DNA from 4 places in the Cryobacterium sp. TMS1-13-1 genome. Region 4 is predicted to be linked to each of the others. Evidence: predicted binding sites of a transcription regulator. Region 4 holds the regulator's gene; each other region holds the start of a gene.

Region 1 (5,479 bases), on a different contig from region 4:
GTCGGGGGTGCCCAGCACACCGTCAACGCCCGGGCGGCGAAGCGCGGTGGCGAGGCTTTCGAGCAGGGCGTAGCGGTTGGCCATAGCTGTGGCGTCCTTACGCACGCCCAGGGCGCCACGCGCACGGTGATCGGCGGCGACGATGAACAGCCGGCCGTCGCCGCGAATCAGCTCGCGCCGGGTGCGGCTGGCCAGAATCTCGCCGATGCGCTCGGGGTGCGCCGCACGGGCATGCCGCAGCGCGTCGAAGTCAAGCCCGGTCATGCTGGCAGTCCCTTCAGAATCTCTTCGACCTCATTGGTCGTGGGCATGGCGGTCGAGCATTCCCGGCGGCTGGCGACGATGGCGCCGGCCACGTTCGCGAATTGCAGGATGCGGCGCAGCGGCCAGTCCTGCAGCAACCCGTAGCAGAGTGCCCCGCCGAAGCTGTCGCCGGCGCCGAGGCCGTTGACGACGTCGACGAAGTACGGCGGTACCTCGACGGTTTCGGTGCGAGTTTTCGCCAACACGCCCTTGGGACCCTGTTTAACGATGGCGAGTTCGATGCCGCGTTCCAGCAGGGCGTCGGCGGCGCGCAGCGGTTCGGTCTCACCGACGGCAACCTCACACTCCTCTTTATTGCCGACCGCGACCGTTGCATGACCGAGGGCGAGTGCCACCTGGGCGCTGGCCTCGGCGGGCGATGCCCAGAACATGGGTCGGTAGTCGAGGTCGAGAATGGTCAGCGGGCTACGACCGCGAGCTTCCCAGGCAGAGAAATGAGCGGATCGGCTGGGCTCCTCGCTGAGGCCGGTCACGGTTGACCAATAGATGCGGGCTTTCTTGATGGCCTCGAGGTCGAGTTCGTCGGGGTTGATGACGAGGTCGGGGGCTTTCGGCGCGCGGTAGAAGTAGAGCGGAAAGTCGTCCGGCGGAAAGATCTCGCAGAACACAACGGGGGTGTTCAGGTCGGGCACTCCAGAGACGTACTCGTCGCTCACGCCGAGGCGGCGGAGTTCCTGGTGGATGTAGTTGCCGAACGGGTCGTTTCCGGTGCGGGTGACCACGGCCGAGTTCAGTCCGTGCCGCGCCGCAGCTACGGCAACGTTGGTGGCACTGCCACCGAGGTATTTGCCGAAGGTTGAGACGTCTTCGAGGCCGACGCCATCCTGCAAGGGATAGATGTCAACGCTGACGCGGCCAATGGTCAGCACATCGTGCGGGGTGCGAGGTGAAGTCGTCATACTCCGATGTACAACTTTCTGAGCTAGGAGGGACCGACGCGGTCGCCGGTATCTCCACAGTAGCGCTCTTTACGCTTAATGTCATGACATATTCACAAGTCGATATTTTAGAGCGGATGCGGAACGGACGGGTCACCCTGATTGCGCCCGTGGTCGATGGCGATCTGGACCAGCCTCGGATCGCGCTTGTCGACATTTCGATCTGCGGATAGGCATGCTCGATCCGCGGACGGTCCGGCCCGATCAGCAGAATGGCCGAGTCGGCAACATTTGCTCGCGTTGGTCGATGGCGATCTCGACGGGTTGGATCAGCGGACGAGCGGTGGGCGTCCTGGTCGGAAGCTGCCACGGCGGGCACAAAAAAGCCCCCGGAACCAAGGGTTCCGGGGGCATCTGTTGCGGGGGCAGGATTTGAACCTACGACCTCTGGGTTATGAGCCCAGCGAGCTACCGAACTGCTCCACCCCGCGCTACAAGAACAAATTTAGCACACCCTGAAAGCTCGGTCGACCACTTGTGGTGATATTTCCAGTTGGGCGCCGAAAATGGGTTCCTCTACTGGCATCAAACACCATCAAGCAGGACAGCCGCAAGTGATCGCCATTCTCCGCACCAACAGGTGTTCAGGTATGGACAGATGCTCTAACCCGGTGTAGTCGGAATCGATTCACGGGAAGATCCACGGCCTTCCACCTTGCCGCTGCACGCCACGGGTCCGCGGCGTTCCCAGTGCACCACTTCCGGGCGTCTCAGCGCTCCCGGCCTCGCCGCATCTCAGAGACGCCCTATTCCGGGCCCAGCGATGGCTGGGTCCACTGTCCGATCCTCGGCCCGGTATCGCAGCTCACCCGAAGTGTGGTGTGGAATGCATTACTCCGCAGTGTTGGCCATGTAAACAAACAGTGTAAAAGTTTCATTTATATATTCGATTTACTATCAACTTGACCAACCGCCTCAAATGATGACCGCCAGTGAGATCCCGCTTATTCAAAGGTGAATCACGTAGAACTGCGGATCGGACCACTGGAGTTTGAAATTTCTCCGCACAAATCGAAAATGAGTTGCTCTCGCTTTTGTATTCGATTCGGAGTAGAATCGTTGCGAAGGAGGCAATGGCGCCCATGTTCATGGAAAACACCGGTGAGGCCAGTCCGAATGCTGTCATTGTGGCGGTCGGGCAGGCTCGGGAGATTCTCCTGAAAGCGTTGGGTTCGGTGTCGTTCGGGTCGCTGGGTGATGAAGAATCCTTGAGCATATTGCTCGCCCTCGAGAGCGTCGGCCGGGTTGTTGATGGTGCCCGGGTGCTGTCGACGACGGATGTGCTGCGCCGCTCCGAATACCTTGATGCGTCCGTGGCCACGACTGCCGCGACGATGACCGCCGATCAGACCGAGATAGAAGCGGCTGGCGCGGTGTCTCTGGCCCGCCGGCTCGGCTGCCGCAGCGGCCTCGTGCTGGTGTCCACCCTGGCGCGGTTGTCCCGCAGTGAGGTGCGGCAGCGCGCGTCACTGGGTAAGAATGCCGGCGAGCGGATGCTGCTCGGCCGGCCCCTCGCACCGACCTACCCCGTGGTGGGTGAGGCGCTGCAGGGCGGGGAGCTCGGTGTCGAGCAAGCCCGCGTCATCGTGTCCGTGCTCGACGGCCTACGCGCCTCGGTGCTGGTGGACGACCTCGACCGCGTCGAACGCTCCCTGGTAGCGAGCGCGTCCGGCGCCATCACCCCGGAGACCGAGGGACTGCCCGGCGCCGGTATCGCATTTGCGCCGGAGTTACTCCGGCAGCAGGGCATCGCGTGGCAGGCGCGCCTCGCGCCCGACGGGTGCGCGCCGGGCGAGGCCACGGCGGAACGGCGCAGCTGGTTCGCCTTCGGTGGACTGAATAACGGCGGCTACAGCCTGAACGGCTGGCTGACCACTCTCGACCGGGCCATCATCGGCACCGTCTTCGACGCCTACCTCTCCTCCGCTGCCGTAAACCCCGTTCCCGGCGCGGTACCCCGAGCCACGGTCGCCTTCCACGAGACCGAACCGTGCGAACTATCCGATGCGGACAGCACGCACAACGATGAAACCGACGGCATCACGGACAGCGACGGTAATGACAGCAAAGCAAGCACCAGCACTGATAGCAGCGCCAGCGACGTCCTCGCGATTGGCGCCAACGATGACCGTGGCGCGCAGGCCTCGAACAACGTCCCGGTCGAGCACTGCGAAAGCGGCGAGCAGACCGGGGGCCAGCACGGGCAGGCCGACGACGAGAACGGCCCGATCGGCCACGCCCAGGGCTACGAACAGGGCTGCGAACAGGGCTACGACGAGCGGACCGGAGCAAACGCGGGCCAGGCCCTCAGCCTCTGCCCGCAGGAACCCGCCGATACCCGGTCGATCAGTGAGAAGCAGGCCGGGATCCTCCGCGCGGTGTTCGAAGCGGCCGCCCGGCAGCCGGGCACCCCAACGATGGGCGGCGCGGCACCGACGGTACTCGTGCACATCAATATCAACGACCTCCTCGCCGACCGCGGCGCCGGCTGGATCGACGGCATCGACGGACCCCTCACCGTGAAACAAGTCGATGAGCTGCTCTGCGCCGGCGGGTATCAGCCCGTGTTGTTCGGCCACAAGGGTCAGGTTTTGCACCTCGGCGACAGCAACCGGTTCTTCACCGCCAGTCAGCGCCGCGCATTGGCCGCCCGCGACGGCGGCTGCGTCATCCCCGGCTGTACCGTGCCACCGCATTTAACCCAAGCGCACCACGTCGTGCCCTGGCGCAAGGGCGGCCTCACCGACATCGACAACGACAACGGCACGCTGCCCGGCCCCAGCCACCACCACGTGATCCATAGAGGCTGAAGGGTGCAGGTCGTCGACAACGTGCGCTGGTTCGCCCCACCAGCGAGCATCGACCCCAGCCGCAAACCCAAGCGCCGCTGGAAACTTTTCGTACCGAGACCACCACGACCCCCGGGCTGTTTTCTGCTGGTTGAGCAACGCGCTCTGGCACGAGTCGAAACCCCGCCGCATCTTCTGATTTCGAGACGATCGCTCCGAGACCTGCTCAACCAGCGGAAGTCGTTCGCGTCACACATCGTCACGCGACGCAACATTGTTTCGCCGCGGTTAGGCGCCGCGCCGCGCCGACAATAGGCTCACGGCCATGATCAGCATCGAACAACTGACCAAGGTCTACGGTCACGGCGCCAAGGCGACGGTCGTCCTCGACCGGCTCGACTTCCGCGTCGACGCCGCCGAGATCTTCGCCGTCGTCGGACCGAGCGGCGCCGGCAAGTCGACCCTCGCGCAGTGCGTCAACCTGCTCGAGCGGCCCACGTCCGGTTCGGTGCTTGTCAACGGTGAGAACCTCTCCCAGCTCGGCGAGCGCCAGCTGCGCGCGGCCCGCCGCCGCATCGGAACGATCTTCCAGTCCGACGGCCTCTACAGCCGTCGCACGGCGGCCCAGAATGTCGCGTTACCGCTCGAATACCTCGGCGTCACCACCGCCGAGGCGAAGCGCCGCGTCGCCGAATTGCTCGACCGCGTCGGGCTCTCCGACCGCGCCGGACACTACCCGCACCAGCTCTCCGGCGGCCAGCGCCAGCGCGTCGGTATCGCCCGCGCGCTCGCGTTGCGCCCGCAGGTGCTGCTCTCCGACGAGGCGACATCCGGCCTCGACCCCAAGTCGACGGCATCCATCGTCTCCCTGCTCAAGGAGCTTCGTGACGACCTCGACCTCTCCATCCTGTTCATCACCCACGAGATGGACACCGTGCTCCAGGTTGCGGACGCCGTCGCCCGTCTCGACCACGGCCACATCGTCGAGTCCGGGCGCATCGTCGACTTGCTGCGCGACCCGGCATCCGCCCTCGGCCGCGCCCTCCGCCCGGCCCGCCCGCACGCCACACCGCAGCTGGGCGAGACGCACTGGTTCGTGAGCTACACCTCCGGCGCGGTGCCGGCCGACTGGGTGCTACGGCTGGCCAGCGAGCTCGACGCCCCGGTCTCCGTGCTCGGCGCGTCGATCGAGACCGTCGCCGGCCAGACGGTCGGGCACGCGAACATCGGCGTGCGCGCGGTCGACCCGGCCCTGCTTGTTGAGACTGCCCGCCGCCTGGGGCTGGATGCCCGGCCCGTGCCCGAGGATCCGGAGGCTGCGGCTCTGGCCGACCGGTCGGCGGAGGAGTCTTCGAGGTCCTCGGATGGCGGGCGTTCGACGTCCGCGGATGCGTCCGCCCCGGCTGCGGCAGGCGACACAACCCCGGC
Region 2 (5,479 bases), on a different contig from region 4:
CCGTTCGCCGAAATCTGCATGAAGATCCATGCGCCGGCCAGGCCGAGCACCGTTCCCAGGCCCGCTCCGACGGCGCCGAGGATGACGCCGCCGAAGGACATAACGCGAAACAGCATCCGTTTGTCGCCGCCGACGCTGGCCAGGGTTGCCAGGGTGCGCTGCTGGGTTCGGGCGCCGACGGTGAACGCGGCGCCGGCGAGCAGGGCCATCTCGAACAGGGCGAAGCCGCCGAGCAGAATGAGGAATGAATCAAAAAAGCTCAAGGAGACGGTGCCGTCCAGGGGATAGCTGCCCACCGGCGGCGGGTCGAGCAGCACGGAGCGGGAGAGCACGGTGGCGCCGCGCGGGTTGAGGTCGCCGATCTGGCTCCAGGTCAGCGGTGTGTCGGGCAGATACCACTCGGTCAGCAGGTCGGAATCATCGGGCAGGACCCCGTCGAAGGCGCCGGGGAGACCGTAGAACGAGACCGCCGCGTCGTCGAGCCAGGCGCTTCGGATCGTGCCGACGATGGTGAACTTGCCGGGCTCGGGGGCGGTGATCACAGCCGTCGACCCGACCGTTGCCCCCAAGCGGTCGAGCGTGGCGGCGGTTACCATGATCTCGCCATCATTCGCGGGTGCGGAACCGCTGGTGACATCCCATTTTCCGGCGAAGGACGCATCCCACGGCTGTCCCTGCACCGCAGTGAAGGAGCCGAGTCCGTCCTTCGTCTCGGCGACGATGTTGGCCTGCCTTATGGACAACAAACGGGTTCCGGCTGGGAACACCGCGGCGGCGGTGACGGGCTCCGGCTCGATGGACTGCGCGGCTTCGCCGTTGAATGCCTCGTCGCTCGGCCCCCAACTGCGGTCGTTGAGCGGGTCCTGGGTGAACTTCGGGTCGGGCGACGCGACGATCATCACCCGCGCCTCTGTCGAGCCGAGTTCGAGCATGACCCGTTCGGCCGGGGAGGCGGTGTTGCTCGCGTCCACCGTGGTGATTCCGACCAGTCCGGCCACGGGAATGGCCACGAGCAGCGCGATCAGCGCGCTGCGGCCGCGGGATTGCAGGGCCATTCGCCGGGCGATCCGAAACGCGATCCGGGTACTACCCGAACGCTTCCCGCCAAGCGAACTCGGCTCAACGCTCATGCCGGCAGCCCGCTCAGCAGGCTCGACACAGCGGATGCCCGCGACTCGTCCACGATCCGCCCGTCGCGCAGAAAGACGATCCGGTCAGCCCAGGCCGCGTGCCGGGCATCATGGGTGACCAGAATGCCGCCGGCACCGGCGTCGACTCGCGAGCGGAGCATCCGCAACACAAGCTCGCCGGTCGTGCTATCGAGGGCGCCGGTGGGTTCATCGGCGAGAACCAACGACCGGCCGCCGACGACGGCGCGGGCGATCGCTACCCGCTGCTGCTGGCCGCCCGACAAATCAGAGGGAAAATGCTGGGCCCGGTCACCGAGCTCGACGATAGTGAGCGCATCGAGGGCTGGACGGTGCGCTTTCTTTGACGTCCACCCGTCGAGTTCGAGTGGCAGGCTCACGTTTTCGAGCGCGGTCAGCGAGGGAATCAGGTTGAAATCCTGAAACACGAAGCCGAGGCTGCGCCGGCGCAGGGTCGCGAGTTCGCGGGCCGAGAGCTGGCTCAGCCAGTGCCCTTCGACGACGACCTCCCCGGCCGTCGGTGGGGTGAGTCCGCCAGCCACCGTTAGAAGGGTCGATTTTCCCGAACCGGATGCCCCCATCACGGCCACGAGTTCGCCGCGGCGCACCGACAGGTCGACTCCCGCAAGCGCGGTGATCGCGGTCTCGCCGCGGCCGTACTGCATCGAGATGCCGTCGAGCTGCAAGAGAATGTCGGAGCCGGTCATGCGTTGGCCGCCGCAGTCTTGGCCGGGCGACCGCGCTTGGGCACCTCGGTGTTGAGCGGCAGCGGAGCGGCCAGGCCGGCCGCGCGTGCTTTGGTCAGCCGGTGCTCCGAGTGGTCGAGCCAGCGAGCTTCAGCCTCGGCGGCGAAGATGAGCGAGTCGATCACGAGCAGCCAGGCCAGCTGCTCGGATGATTCCGGGTCGGCGGTCGCGTTCTTGGTGCGGGTCAGTTCCTGCAGGGTGCGCATGGTGGCGGTGCGCTGTACCTGAATCACCTGGGCGATGTCGACGCCGGGCAGCGTTATGGCGATCGCGAGCTTGATGGCGAGCTCGTCACGGGTGGCCATTGTGCGCACCACGGGGGAGCCGAGCCAGCCGGCGACTTCCGCGCGTCCGGCATCCGTTATCTCGACGTAATTCTGACCGTCGGCGTCGATATCGGCCTTCTGCACCAGACCGTCGCGCTCCAGCCGGTCGAGGGTGTTGTAGATCTGGCCGACGTTGAGCGGCCAGGTCGACCCGGTGCGACGGTCGAATTCGGCCCGCAACTGGTAGCCGTAGCACGGCCCCTGGTTCAGGATGGCGAGCAGACTCTGGCGAACAGACATACGACCTCCGGCAATTCAAACGGCTATTAGTCACCGAGTATATACATACTCCAAAATAATATTGAGTTGTGCCGGTGTTCGCTCTCGGCGATGCTTGCTGTCAGGCACTGTCAGCGGCGTTGCATAGACTCAATGAGTGTCGATTACCAAGGTAGAAACAGGTCCCAAACTCAGTGTGCGCGGAGCCCGCGTACACAACCTTCACAACGTAGATCTGGAGATTCCGCGCGATTCGCTCGTGGTCTTCACCGGTCTCTCCGGTTCGGGAAAGTCGTCGCTCGCCTTCGACACCATCTTCGCCGAGGGCCAGCGTCGCTACGTGGAGTCACTCTCGGCCTACGCTCGGCAGTTCCTCGGGCAGGTTGACCGCCCCGACGTGGACTTCATCGAGGGTTTGAGCCCCGCGGTCTCGATCGACCAGAAATCCACCAACCGCAACCCGCGGTCCACGGTCGGCACGATCACCGAGATCTACGACTACATGCGCCTGCTCTGGGCCCGTATCGGCGTGCCGCACTGCGCGATCTGTGGCGAGATCATCCAGTCGCAGACCGTGCAGCAGATCGCCGACCAGCTCATGGAACTGAAGGCGGGCATCCGCTACCAGGTGGTCAGCCCGGTCATTTCGCAGAAGAAGGGCGAGTTTGTCGACCTCTTCCAGGAGCTCTCCGGTGGCGGTTACTCCCGCGCGATCGTCGACGGCACCCAGATTCAGCTGAGCGAACCGCCCACGCTCAAGAAGCAGCAGAAGCACGACATTTCCGTCGTTGTCGACCGTCTGGTCGCCGGCCCCGAACTGCTTAGTCGCCTCACCGACTCGCTCGAAACGGCGCTCAAGCTCACCGATGGCCTCGTGCAGATCAACTTTCTCGACGAGGAAGGCGACAAGGCCTGGCAAAACTACTCCGAGAAGCTCTCCTGCCCGAACAACCACCCGGTGCAGCTGACCGAAATTGAACCACGAACGTTCTCGTTCAACGCCCCGTTCGGCGCCTGCCCGGAGTGCTCCGGCCTCGGCACCCGCATGTCCGTCGACGAAGACCTGCTGCTCGGCGACCCGGACTTGAGTATCGCCGAGGGTGTTGTACTGCCCTGGACCACCCAGGGCAAGGGCCTGTTCCAGTACTACGAGAAGCTCCTCGACGGTCTCGCCCGCGACCTCGACTTCTCGCTCGACACCCCCTGGGGTGACCTGACCAGCGAGGTGCAGAACGCCGTCATGCGCGGCGATAACTTCGAGGTGCGGGTCAAATGGAAGAACCGCTACGGGCGTGAAATGAGCTACACCTCCGGCTTCGAGGGTGTCGTGCCCTACATCGAACGTCAGTACCTGCAGGCCGAGAGCGACACCCAGCGGCAGCGCTGGTCGGAATACCTGCGCGAGGTCGACTGCCACGTCTGCAAGGGCACAAGGCTCAAGCCCGAGGTGCTCGCCGTGCTCGTGCACGACGCGAGCATTGCGGATGTCTGCGCGCTCAGTTTGAGCGACGCCCGCGAGTTCATGGACCAGCTCACGCTCACCGACCGCGAGGCCGCCATCGCCGCCCAGGTGCTGCGCGAGATTCGCGCGCGCCTCGACTTTCTCATTCGAGTCGGGCTCAACTACCTTAACCTCGCCCGGGCTGCGGCGACCCTCTCCGGCGGTGAGGCACAACGCATCCGCTTGGCCACTCAAATTGGTTCCGGGCTCACCGGGGTGCTCTACGTGCTCGACGAACCCAGCATCGGCCTGCACCAGCGCGACAACCGTCGCCTGATCGAGACGCTGGTCACCCTGCGCGACCTCGGCAACACGCTCATCGTGGTCGAACACGACGAAGACACCATCAAAACCGCTGACTGGATCGTCGACATCGGCCCCGGCGCCGGGGTCAACGGCGGACACGTCGTGCACTCCGGCTCCTATGAGGGCCTGCTCGCCAACACGAAGTCGCTCACCGGCGACTACCTGGCCGGGCGCAAGTCCATCGCCACCCCGACGACCCGCCGCCCGATCGACCCGGAGCGCCTCATCGGCGTCACCGGTGCCGAGGCCAACAACCTGCAAAAGGTCTCGGTGACGTTCCCGCTCGGCACCTTCACCGCCGTAACCGGGGTCAGCGGATCCGGCAAGTCATCGCTGGTCAACGACATCCTCTACCGCGTGCTCGCCAATCGGCTGAACGGCGCCCGCAAGCTGCCCGGCAAGCACACCCGGGTCACCGGTCTCGAGCAGCTCGACAAGGTCATCCACGTTGACCAGGCACCCATTGGCCGAACCCCGCGCTCCAACCCGGCCACCTACACCGGCGTGTTCGACAAGATCCGCACCCTGTTCTCCGAGACCATCGAATCGAAGACCCGCGGATACCTGCCCGGTCGGTTCAGCTTCAACGTCAAGGGCGGCCGCTGTGAAGCCTGCTCGGGCGACGGCACCATCAAGATCGAGATGAACTTTCTGCCCGACGTGTACGTGGCCTGCGAGGTGTGCGGGGGAGACCGGTACAACCGCGACACCCTCACCGTGCACTATAAGGGCAAGAACATCGCCGAGGTACTCGACATGCCGATCAGCGAGGCGGCCGATTTCTTCGAGCCGATCTCGTCGATCCACCGTTTTCTCAAGACGCTGGTCGAGGTCGGACTAGGCTATGTGCGCCTCGGCCAGAGCGCCACGACCCTCTCCGGCGGCGAGGCCCAGCGGGTGAAACTCGCCACCGAGCTGCAGCGCCGTTCCAACGGTCGCAGCGTATACGTGCTCGACGAGCCGACCACGGGCCTGCACTTCGAAGACGTGCGTAAACTGCTGCTCGTGCTCAACAGCCTCGTAGACAAGGGCAACACCGTCATCGTGATCGAGCACAACCTCGACGTCATCAAGTCCGCCGACTGGGTGATCGACCTCGGCCCAGAGGGTGGTTCCGGCGGTGGCAAGGTACTCGCGACCGGCACCCCTGAGCACCTCGCCACGGTCAAGAAGAGCTTCACCGGTTCCTTCCTGAAGGAGGTCCTGGCTGCCGGCTAGGCGGCCGCGAGGCCA
Region 3 (5,479 bases), on a different contig from region 4:
GGGCATCGTGCACCAGAAGAACGGCCAGCTCATTCTGGTCGATACCCCCGGAATCCACCGCCCGCGCACCCTCCTCGGCGAGCGCCTGAACAGCCTGGTCACGGCAACCCTGGCCGGCGTCGACGTGATCGGCCTGTGTATCCCGGCCAACGAGCCGATCGGCCCGGGAGACAAGTTCATCAACGAGCAACTGGATGCCTTCCCGCGGGCCAAAAAGGTCGCCATCGTCACCAAGATTGATGCATCCTCCAAGACCAACGTCGCCAATCAGCTGCTCGCCGTCTCCCAGCTGCGGGATTGGGAGGCCATAGTTCCGATCTCCTCGACCAGCCGAATCCAGCTCGACACCCTGGCGACCCAACTCCTGCGCCTGCTGCCGCATGCGGATGCCCCGCTCTACCCAGCCGACACCGTCACCGACGAGACCCTCGAGTCGCGCATCTCGGAGTTCATTCGCGAGGCAGCCCTCGAGGGCGTCACCGACGAGCTGCCGCACTCGATCGCCGTGACCATCGACGACATCATCGAGCGTGACGACCAGGAACTGGTTGAGATTTACGCCAACCTGTTCGTCGAACGAGACAGCCAGAAGGGCATCATCATCGGCAAGTCGGGCAGCCGGCTGAAGGATGTCGGTACCCGCGCGCGTAAACAGATCGAACCGCTCGTCGGCAAGCGCGTCTTTCTGTCGCTGCGGGTGAAGATCGCCAAGGAATGGCAGCGCGACCCGAAGCAGCTCGGGCGCCTCGGCTTCTAACGCATCGCAACCGGATCTCGATCGCTCGCAGGCTCGTGCCTCGATCAGCGAGTCTTTCTGGTCGAGGCGCGAGGCGCGAGGAACGAGCGATCGAGGCCGAAACCCCGTAACGCGCAGCTGGCGGCAGCAGCCGCAGGACACCAGCCAACGCGAAGGGTCAGTTTCGGTAGTCGTCGTTTGGGTAGCCCGGTCGCGGGTAGTCCCCCGTGCGCTGGTCGAGCCCGTCGAGACCGCCATCCCGTAACTTGCCGCGATCTGCTCGACCAGCCGCGGGGGTAGCCTGCGTCGGAAGGTCAAGCTGTTCGGGTGCCTGCAGGAGCGGGTTCTTGCTGGGCAGGTAGATCAAAGTCTGTTCCGGGTCGATCTCGACCGGGGGTTGCAGCCAGTACTCGCCACCCTGGAGATAGATCTTCCAATGTCGGTTGTGCAGCAACAGGCGATGGTGCGCACAGAGCATTATGGCGAAGTTGATGTTGGAAAGTCCCAGATCAGACCACAATTCAATGTGATGCGCTTCTGTCCACGACGGTGGTTGGTCGCAGCCGGGCCAGCGGCATCCGCCGTCACGCGCGGCGAGGGCCCGGCGTTGCTCGCGGTTGAAGAGACGTTCTTCTCGTCCAACGTTGAGTGGTTGCCCGGACTCACTGAACAAGATGCCGAGGTAGCCGGTGTCACAGAGGTGCCGGTCGATCGTCTCTGCCGACACCGGCGCCGGGTTTCCTTCGAGGTAGCCGAAAACGGGGTGGGAGCTAGCGCGTTCGGTAGAATTTGTGGTTTCAGTGCTCCGCCCGGGGGCCGCCATCCGGCCCGTTCCGCTGCCCGCCACTGTGTCACTCGGCGCCTTGTCGGCGCCCCGAGCGTTCGCAGGGTTTTCGGTGCTACCGCTGGTCCCTGTGCTCCCGGTCGCCTGGGCCTCTGGCGCGATCGGGGCGGTCGATGCGACCGGAGCGGGTGCTGTGCTAGTCGGCGCGCCCGACCCGGTTACCGGGCCATCTGCGCGGACAGGGCCAGTGGCTGGTCCCGTTGTGATTGCAGGGCCAGCGGCCGAGCGGGCTGTTGGGTCGGGGGTGGTGGTGGGGCAGTCGTGTTCGGTGACGATGATCTGCACGACCGGACGGCGGCCGCCGAACATGATGTTTGGGTCGGCGTCAGCGCCGAGCTTGAGCAGCTGGGTGAACGAATCCGCGGCGATCTGGTCCAGGGTGCGCGGGTCGTCCTTCACGCGCTGCGCCCACCCCGCACGTTCCGGATCGACGAACCGTACCCCGCCGCGACGCGGACTCGTCAGCGCGTCATACGTCGCCATCCACATTTCGCCCTGCTCCGGCGCCAACAGCGCGTGCAGAGTCACCATGCCGTCGGCCCGCCGCCACAACGACCACGTCGTGTCATCCCGGGCCTGCTTCTCCCGCGCCAGAATACCCGCCGCGTCCAGGTCATCCCGCAACCGCCGCGCCCGCTTGAAGGCCTGCTCGGTATTCATCCCCGGCACCTGCACCAGCAACACTCGCAGCGCGGCGGCGAGCTTCTCGGCCGTGATCGCCTGATCCAGGGTGCCCAGCCCGCGCAGCACGGCGTCACCGACGCCGGGCGAGAACGTACCGTCGGCCACGGCGTGCATGATCGGCGCCTGCCACGGCACCACCACCGGCTCAACCACAACCACGGGCACGATTGACGGCAGCGGGCGGGGCACGGCCACGGGTAGCGGCGGCAGATCCGGGTGCAACTTCGCCCACGCCGCCGCCCGCTCCGACTCCCGTGCGGCCTCACGAGCAGCCTCCCGCTCGGCTTCCGCCGCTGCTTCGGCGGCAACCTGCGCGGCCAGCTCAGCCTCCCGGGCAGCATCGGCCGCCCGCCGTTCAGCGGTTTCGGTGTCGTTCATCAGTACGCCCACGGCCAGCAGTCGGCCGGCCTCCATGCGGCTCAGCCCGGTAGCGTCTTGCACCATCAGCGTCGGGTTACCAAACCCGTACCGCGCCGCCAACCCCGACTGACCCAACTCCGGCCTGGACCTGCGCGCGATCGTGCCTGCCAGCAACGCCGCGACCGTATTGCTCAGCCGCAACAGGTCGGCGATCGGACCACGCGCCGCGAGCACCGCCGCATCGGACAGGCCGCCGAACTCGGCACTGGAGCCACCGAGCGCGGCGACAGCGGCCGCTACCCGGGTGAGCTCCAGCGCCACGTTGTTCATAATTCAACCCAACACCCGACCACCGACATTCCCGAGGAAAAATCACGCATACAAGCACTAAATCGGCGAAAACTCGCAAAGAATACCCAAAGAAATGTTTTAAGAGCCGTTTGATCGCGGTTTTTTGCCTCACAGGCCGCTCCCACGCGGCGCTCCCGTACCAGGCTCGCGCGCAGTCCGCCCATGCGGAAGGTTTGAACCTACCGGGCAGCCCTGCGGTGGCCGCATCATTCAGGAACAGCGACTTGCGCTCAAAAGCAGCCAGCCTCGTGAACAGAATTTACGATCCGGCGTCTCCGACGCCTAGCTGCGACGGATCCCGAAAACGGCCCCGTGCCGCAAATGCGGCGCCGAACTGGTTGGCGATGCGGCGGCCGAGCTCTGGTCCGCCTCCGGGGCTGCTGCTGGGGCGCTCGTCAGGCGGCAGGAGGCACTCGTTCGCGTGGCGCATCCGTCCCGTGCGACCGAAACCGAAGACAGCGCCGTACCGACATCGGCACCGATTCCACAACGGATGCCCGCGCAATTTGGCGCGGGCGCTGCGACCCCGAATATTTCGCGGTCGAGCGCGACGGTGCAGTCAGTGCTCGCAGTCGCGGGCGCTGGATTGTTCGCGATTTCGGCGATCGTCTTCACCTTCTTCAACCCCGACCTCAGGGATCACGCCCTGCGCAGTGTGATCGTCGGCCTGGTCACGCTCCTCTTTCTCGGAGCCAGCTGGTTGCTGGCCCAGATAGGCTTCATCGAATTCACCAGCACGACCCAGTACTGGTTGACGATTACCGCCGTGCTGACCGCCGTCGCGGTTCTCGCCCTGCTCACGACCCGGCAGCTCGCCAAAATCTTCTGGAGCGCCGTCACCGGTGCCGCCGCGATGGCGGCCGCGGTCAGTTTGCCCTTCGCACTCGACCTCGGCGCGCACGGCGCGGGCGAGTGGTACCAGGCCGTCGCCCCCGCAGCGGGGGCCGCCGCACTGCTCGTGCTCCAGGCGCTCGCTCCGAGAGCCCACGCCCTCGACCGTCGAGCATTCCTGGGCGGCGTGCTCGCGGTTGCGGGTGTGAGTGTCCTCGTGCCCGTTCTCTCCGCGGTGTTGATCGGGGCCGTCACGGTGCTCACATCACTGACCGGCTCAGACTAGCGGCGCGACCGGATTCATGCCCCCGCACGGCTTTCTCGCCGTTGTGCTCGGCCTGTGCGCCATGGCGGCCGGACTCGGAGCATTCTCGGTAATAAGCAGGCACCGTGATGGCGCCAGAACGGATGTTTCCCCCAAGCTGGCCGCGTGGACCGGCTCGATTGCGATCTGGCTCGCCGCCCTCGCCGGGCTGGCGTTTGCCTGTCAGCCCGTTATGCCCCTGTGGTCGCGCATCGCGATCGCCCTGGGCCTGGCCGTGGCGGCGAGCGTCGCGCTCGTCGCTGTTCCGCGCATCGGGAACGCCGCCCTGAAGATGCGGCTACCCCTCGTGCTGGGCACCCATTTCGCGGTGTTGCTGGCCACGGTCTGCTCCCTGGTCGATGACGTTGTCACGGTCTGGGCGGGCATCGCGATCGTCGCGACCCTCGCCGCCGTCGCGCGAACCGTGCCGACCCGGGCACGATTTCTGCACGTCGGTGCAGGTTATGCCTACGCACTGTTCGTCTTCGGCGTGGCGCTCGACCTGCTGGGCATCGGCACGATCGCGTTGCTCTGCCTCACCACATCGTTCGGTTCGATCGGCGCCATCGCCGCAACGTTCCTTCGTCGGGTGGCGGCGCCAGCGTGGTACGCGATTCTGGTCGTGGCCGTCGCACCCATCCTGGTGATTGTGACAGTATCCGGCTCGGGAACGGCCGCGCTGGCGCCGTGGCGTGGTTACGGCCTGATCGCGGCGTCCTGGCTTCTGCTCGGCCTCGGCATGCTGCTCGGCCGGGGCGCTTCCGCGCGCGCCGAATACCTTCGAGTCTTGCAATGGCCGACCCTGGGGGTCGCGATCGCTGCCGGGGCGGCCGGTGCCATTCAGGGGGCGAGATTCGGTCTCGGTGCCGACCCGATCCTGGCCGGTGGAGTGCCGCTCGTTCTGCTCAGCCTCGCAATCGGCCTCGCCGGTGCACTGCCTGCAGCCCTCGGCGCTCTAGCCATGCTCAGGATCGCCCCGCAGGGGTCGCGGCTGGCCCGCACCCGCTGGTTGTACGCGCCCACGGCGGTCTACGTCGCAGTCGCCACCTGGCCCTCGATCGAGCGCGATTGGTTCACGATCTGGATGATGTGGTCCCTCATGCTCGCCTACCTCCTAGCCGTCGTCGTCATCGCCTGGCGGCTGCGTAACCGGCCGAGCAGCCTTCCACCCGTGTGGTTCGTCTTCGCGATCGCGTTCCTCACCGCGATCGTGGCGTGGAGTCCGCGCGAGCTGCGGGTCGAGTGGTTCTCCCTGCCGCTGGGGTTCTTCTTGATTGTGGCCGGCGCCGTAGTCCTGACTGGTGCGCGAGCGGATGCTGCCCGCCAGCAGCCAGACAGCGGCAGCGGGCAAGACGGCACGGTGACCGGC
Region 4 (5,479 bases):
CGGCAGGGGTGCTCTTTCCCATTCTTCCCGGCATCATGCCGGTGACCAGCCCGAACCGGTTGCGCCGAATTCTGCAGCTCTCCGGGGAGAAGCTGCCGGCGGAACTCTGCATCGAGCTCGAGGTTGAACCGACCGAGGAAGGGCAGCGCCAGATCGGCATCGACTACGCCGTGCGCCTCGGGCAGGATGTGCTTGCGGGCGGCGCCCCCGGACTCCACCTCTACGCCTTCAACCAACATGACACCGTGCTGCAGGTTCTCGAGGGGTGTGGGGCACTTCCGGTGCCGGCAGCCATGCTCTAGGCCTCACGCCCGCTTCAGCGTGCAGGCCCCCAACACGTTCGTTATTTTCCACCATTCCAACGACCAATCTCCAGTGAAGGAATCTCCATGCCCATTTCATCCGCATTTCCCACCGGTACCATCCTCGGCTACCCGCGTATCGGTCGCCGGCGCGAGCTCAAGAAGGCCGTCGAAGCGTTCTGGTCTGGGGCGATCGACGCGGTCGCTTTGGAGAGCGTGGCCGCCGAACTGCGCTCGGCCACCCGGGAACGGCTCGTTGACCTCGGGCTCGGCCGCGCCGACTCGTCGATCCCCGAGTCGTTCTCGTACTACGACCAGGTGCTGGACACCATTGTCGCCGTTGGAGCGATTCCCACCCGGTTTGCCTCGCTCGTCGGTGCTGATGGAACCATCGACCTGGCCGGGTATTTCACCCTGGCTCGCGGCGAGGGCGAGAACCTGCCGCTTGAGATGACCAAGTGGTTCGACTCGAACTACCACTACCTCGTGCCCGAGATTGGCCCGGAGACCGTGTTCTCGTTGGCCGGTGACCGCATCGTGCGCGAGTTTCTCGAGGCCAAGGCGGCCGGCTTCCTCACCCGTCCGGTGCTCGTCGGTCCGGTCACCTTTCTACTGCTCAGCAAGGCTAGCGATGAGGCGCCGGCCGGGTTCTCCCCGCTGTCCCGGCTCTACGACCTCCTTCCTGTCTACGCAGCGCTGCTATCGCGGCTAGCGGATGCCGGCGCCGACTGGGTGCAGCTCGACGAGCCGGGACTGGTCAGCGAATCGATCGATGTGCCACGCGGGGACACGCTGGCGGCGGTCGCATCCGCTTATGGCGTGCTCGGTCGGCTCAGTCGCCGCCCCGCCCTGTTTGTCGCGGCGCCCTACGGCAGTCTCGATGATGCCCTGCCGGTTCTTGCCGGCACTACCGTCGAGGCGATCGGCCTCGACCTGGTTCGGGGCACCCTGCCGCAGGCGGTGCCCGGGCTGGCCGCCAAGACCCTCGTTGCCGGGGTGATCGACGGGCATAACATCTGGCGCGGCGACCTCGCCAGCGCTTTTGAGCGCGCCGAGAGCGTGCGCGCGCTGTCCGACTCCGTCACCGTATCCACCTCAACGTCGCTGCTCCACGTGCCGCACGACGTGCTCGATGAGACCTCGTTGCCGCTCGACCTGACCAGCTGGCTGGCCTTTGCCGACCAGAAGGTGGGCCAGGTTGCCACCCTCGCGTTCGGCCTCGCTGCGGGACGGGCGGCCATTGCCATTCCGCTCGCGGATGCTGCTGCCGCGCTGACCGCGCGTCTCGCCGCTCCGGGAGTGCGCGACGGTTCGGTGCGAGCGCGTTCGGCCGCACTCACCGACGCCGATTTCACCCGTGGCGCCTACGCCGATCGCCTGACTGCTCAGAATGCTGCGCTGCAGTTGCCGTCGCTGCCCACGACCACGATCGGATCCTTCCCGCAGACCGCAGACATTCGCCGGGCACGCGCCCAGTTCCTCAAAGGGAACCTGCCAGCCGATGACTACCGCGACCTGATGCGCGCCGAAATCGGCCGCGTCGTCGCCCTGCAGGAAGAGATCGGACTCGACGTGCTCGTGCACGGGGAACCCGAGCGCAATGACATGGTGCAGTACTTTGCTGAGAACCTCGACGGGTTCGCCGTGACCGAGAACGGCTGGGTGCAGTCCTACGGCAGCCGCTGCACCCGGCCATCCATTTTGTGGGGCGACGTCTCGCGCCCGGCCCCGATCACGGTGGACTGGTCGGTGTACACGCAGAGCCTGACAGCCAAGCCGGTCAAGGGCATGCTCACCGGACCGGTGACGATCCTGGCCTGGTCGTTCGTGCGTGACGACCAGCCGCTTGGCGAGACCGCTCGCCAGGTCGCCCTTGCCCTGCGCGATGAAATCGGCGACCTGGAAGCTGCGGGCATCAAGATCGTTCAGGTCGACGAGCCGGCCTTGCGGGAGCTGCTGCCGCTAAAGAAGAAGGACCACGCCGACTACCTGGACTGGTCGGTCGGCTCCTTTCGGCTGGCCACGGCCGGGGTCGCGGAAGCGACTCAAATTCACACGCACCTCTGCTACTCGGAGTTCGGCGTCGTCATCGAGGCTATCCGCAACCTCGACGCCGACGTAACGAGCATCGAGGCGGCCCGCTCGCGCATGGAGGTGGTACAGCAGATTGAGGCCGGCGGGTTCAACCATGGCATCGGGGCCGGCATCTATGACATCCACTCGCCGCGAGTACCCAGCGTCGACGAGCTGACGACCCTGCTGGACACCGCCCTGGAATCCATCCCCGAACGCCAGGTCTGGGTGAACCCGGACTGCGGGCTCAAGACGCGTGGCTACGAGGAGACGGTGCAGTCCCTGCACAACATGCTGGCTGCGACCCGGGTGGTGCGCGATCGCCGCGCTGCCGATCTGAGAGCTAGCCTCACCCGGTAGCTCACCCGCGTACCTGGAGCCAGCCGGCAGTCTTCAGGCCCGATCACCGGTTAGTGGTCGGGCCTCACGCCGTGTTCCTGTTCTCTTCTTTGCTTGAAGCTGACTCGCTAGACCGAGCGTAGTACGGCGACGACCTTGCCGAGGATGTCGGCGTAGTCGCCGACGATGGGCTCGAAGTTACTGTTGCGCGGCAGCAGCCAGGTGTGGCCGTCGCGCTTGCGCAGTACCTTCACGGTGGCCTCGTTGTCGAGCATGGCAGCCACGATCTCGCCATTCTCAGCGGTCTTCTGCTGGCGAACGACAACCCAGTCACCGTCGCAGATCGCCGCATCGATCATCGACTCACCGACGACCTTGAGCATGAACAGCTCCCCCTGGCCGACGAGCTGACGGGGGAGCGGGAAGATCTCGTCGATCTGCTGATCTGCCGTGATCGGAATGCCGGCAGCGATTCGACCGACGAGGGGAACCATCGCAGCGTCCCCGACCTGCACGCCCGGGTGAAAACTGTCCTGGTCGCCGGTTCCGACGTCTTCGGGCGCGCGTTGAATCTCGATGAGTACCTCGAGTGCGCGAGGACGATTCGGGTCACGACGCAGATAGCCGCTCAACTCAAGCTGGTTGAGCTGGTGAGTCACGCTCGACAGCGAGGCGAGGCCGACGGCGTCACCGATTTCACGCATGCTCGGCGGGTAGCCGCGCGAGCTGACCGAACGCTGAATAACGTCGAGGATGGCGAGCTGGCGCGGGCTCAAACTCTTGCGGCGCCGAGTGCCGCCCTTGTCGCGGGTACCGCTGGTGCTTTGTGTCACGAGGAGCGCTCCTTGAGTCGGTCCCGCGCAGATTAGAGGACGTCTCGCGGGAATGTCGGTGGTGTCTGGTTGAGTAGCAATCAAGCAATTGACCTATCGAAAGTTTATCCAGTTCTCGGCCTTGAAACAAACACTTATTCGAGTGTGTTGCGCGATTTTCCGGGCAGAGACGAGAAAAAGCTTGCATGTTCGATTGTTCGAAGTTATATTCGGAACATAGTTTCGTATTCGGCTCTCCCGGCCGAGGGCCGAATACGAGACTCGCAGCCCGCCTACCTTGGAGGTTTGACATGACCACAGCATTTGCCCCCGCAGTTTCTTTCCCGCCCGTCACACGTCTTCGCCTCACCCGGCGTGGGAGAGTCGTCCTCACCACGCTCGCAGCATTGCCCGTCGTTCTGGGCGCCCTCGCGTTCGCCGTCAATGGGGGTGCGGCCGGAGCTTCCGGGAACGCTACCGGCATCGATCTCGTGTCGTACACAACCGACTCAGGCATCGTGGCCACGCTGGCCTATTCACCGACCGACGTCGGTTCAGCCCGATTCATCACGGTCGAACCCGGCCAAACACTCTGGAACCTTGCTGAAGAGAACTTTCCCGCCGCCGACCCGCGCGACGTCGTCGCCGACATCAAGCGCATCAACGCCCTGTCGGTGGAAACGCTGCAGCCGGGCCAGCGCCTGGAAATCCCCGCCAACTCCTAAGTAGTGATGGGTAGCAGTACGGGGCCCTAGCATGGAGAGGGTGACCAGTCTCGAAGATCTTCCCCTCCGCACCAACCTGCACGGCCTGACACCCTACGGTGCTCCGCAACTGCATGTTCCAGTGGCCCTGAACGTGAACGAGAACACGCACCCCATTCCTGAAGCGGTGGCCCGCGACATCCTCGCCGGCCTGGCCGAGGCCATCCGCTCGGTGAATCGGTATCCCGATCGAGAGTTCACTGCCCTGCGCGAGGCGCTCGCCCGCTACCTCGGCGAAGGACTGACCGCCGAGAATATCTGGGCGGCCAACGGCTCCAACGAGGTGCTGCAACAGGTGCTGCAGGCTTTCGGCGGACCGGGACGCAGCCTGCTGGGCTTTGCCCCGACCTACTCGATGTACTCGATCCTCGCGTCGGGAACCGACACCACCTGGATTGCCGGTGCCCGCGACGCCGACTACGAGCTGTCGCCAGCGACCGCCGTGAGCGAGATCACGCGTACCAAGCCCGATATCGTCTTTCTCTGCTCGCCGAACAACCCCACCGGTACGCCGCTCTCCCTCGAGACCATCGCCGCTGCCTATGACGCGACCGACGGCATCGTCGTGGTCGACGAGGCCTACGCCGAATTCGCTCCGGTCGGCACCTCGAGCGCGCTCACCCTGCTGCCTGGCCGGGAACGCCTGCTCGTCTCTCGCACGATGAGCAAGGCCTTCGCGTTCGCCGGTGCCCGTGTGGGATACCTGGCTGCCGATCCGGCCGTAACGGATGCCCTGCGTCTGGTTCGCTTGCCGTACCACCTCTCGGCCCTGACTCAGGCGGCCGCAAACGCGGCCCTGGCTCACAGCGCCGAGATGCTCGCGATGGTCGATGACATTCGGGGGCAGCGCGATCGGCTCGTTGTCGAGCTCAAGGGCCTGGGCTATGCCCCGCACCGCAGCTGGAGCAACTTCGTACTGTTCGGGGGAGTAGCCGACCCGCACGAGACCTTCGAGGCGCTGCTGGCTGAGGGAATTCTCATTCGCGATGTGGGCATCGCCCACCACCTGCGCGTGACCGCCGGCACCGAACAGGAGACGACCCTGTTCCTCGACGCCATCGCCCGACTTGGTCGCAGTGGCGGCCCCGGTCAAATTGCGCCCGCCCAAGCCGAATAAACTAGGTCCATGAGCTCACCTGCTGACATTCCCGTGCCCCGCGTCGCACACCTGCAACGGGAGACGAGTGAA

The links. The regulator LexA, encoded in region 4, represses DNA repair genes until DNA is damaged. The targets are predictions, from matches to a motif close to TCGAACANNTGTTCGA.
Region 1: the regulator LexA is predicted to act here: its motif matches at 2,137-2,152, upstream of E3T31_RS03325 (HNH endonuclease signature motif containing protein).
Region 2: the regulator LexA is predicted to act here: its motif matches at 2,476-2,491, upstream of uvrA (excinuclease ABC subunit UvrA).
Region 3: the regulator LexA is predicted to act here: its motif matches at 3,041-3,056, upstream of E3T31_RS12800 (DUF222 domain-containing protein).

What each region holds. Positions count from the first base shown of each region.
Region 1 covers NZ_SOGX01000004.1:330,777-336,255, reverse strand. The annotation lists gene E3T31_RS03340 (class I fructose-bisphosphate aldolase) at 1-264, opposite strand, end outside; gene iolC (5-dehydro-2-deoxygluconokinase) at 261-1,223, opposite strand; tRNA gene E3T31_RS03330 (tRNA-Met) at 1,620-1,693, opposite strand; gene E3T31_RS03325 (HNH endonuclease signature motif containing protein) at 2,336-4,072, shown strand; gene E3T31_RS03320 (methionine ABC transporter ATP-binding protein) at 4,377-5,479, shown strand, end outside.
Region 2 covers NZ_SOGX01000010.1:680,934-686,412, reverse strand. The annotation lists gene E3T31_RS12610 (FtsX-like permease family protein) at 1-1,055, opposite strand, end outside; gene E3T31_RS12605 (ABC transporter ATP-binding protein) at 1,127-1,855, opposite strand; gene E3T31_RS12600 (PadR family transcriptional regulator) at 1,852-2,460, opposite strand; gene uvrA (excinuclease ABC subunit UvrA) at 2,597-5,464, shown strand; gene uvrC (excinuclease ABC subunit UvrC) at 5,479-5,479, shown strand, end outside.
Region 3 covers NZ_SOGX01000010.1:733,706-739,184, reverse strand. The annotation lists gene era (GTPase Era) at 1-757, shown strand, start outside; gene E3T31_RS12800 (DUF222 domain-containing protein) at 915-2,954, opposite strand; gene E3T31_RS12795 (hypothetical protein) at 3,397-4,092, shown strand; gene E3T31_RS12790 (SCO7613 C-terminal domain-containing membrane protein) at 4,109-5,479, shown strand, end outside.
Region 4 covers NZ_SOGX01000005.1:144,873-150,351, forward strand. The annotation lists gene E3T31_RS04515 (methylenetetrahydrofolate reductase) at 1-302, shown strand, start outside; gene metE (5-methyltetrahydropteroyltriglutamate--homocysteine S-methyltransferase) at 390-2,735, shown strand; gene lexA (transcriptional repressor LexA) at 2,843-3,547, opposite strand; gene E3T31_RS04530 (LysM peptidoglycan-binding domain-containing protein) at 3,838-4,251, shown strand; gene E3T31_RS04535 (histidinol-phosphate transaminase) at 4,283-5,407, shown strand; gene hisB (imidazoleglycerol-phosphate dehydratase HisB) at 5,417-5,479, shown strand, end outside.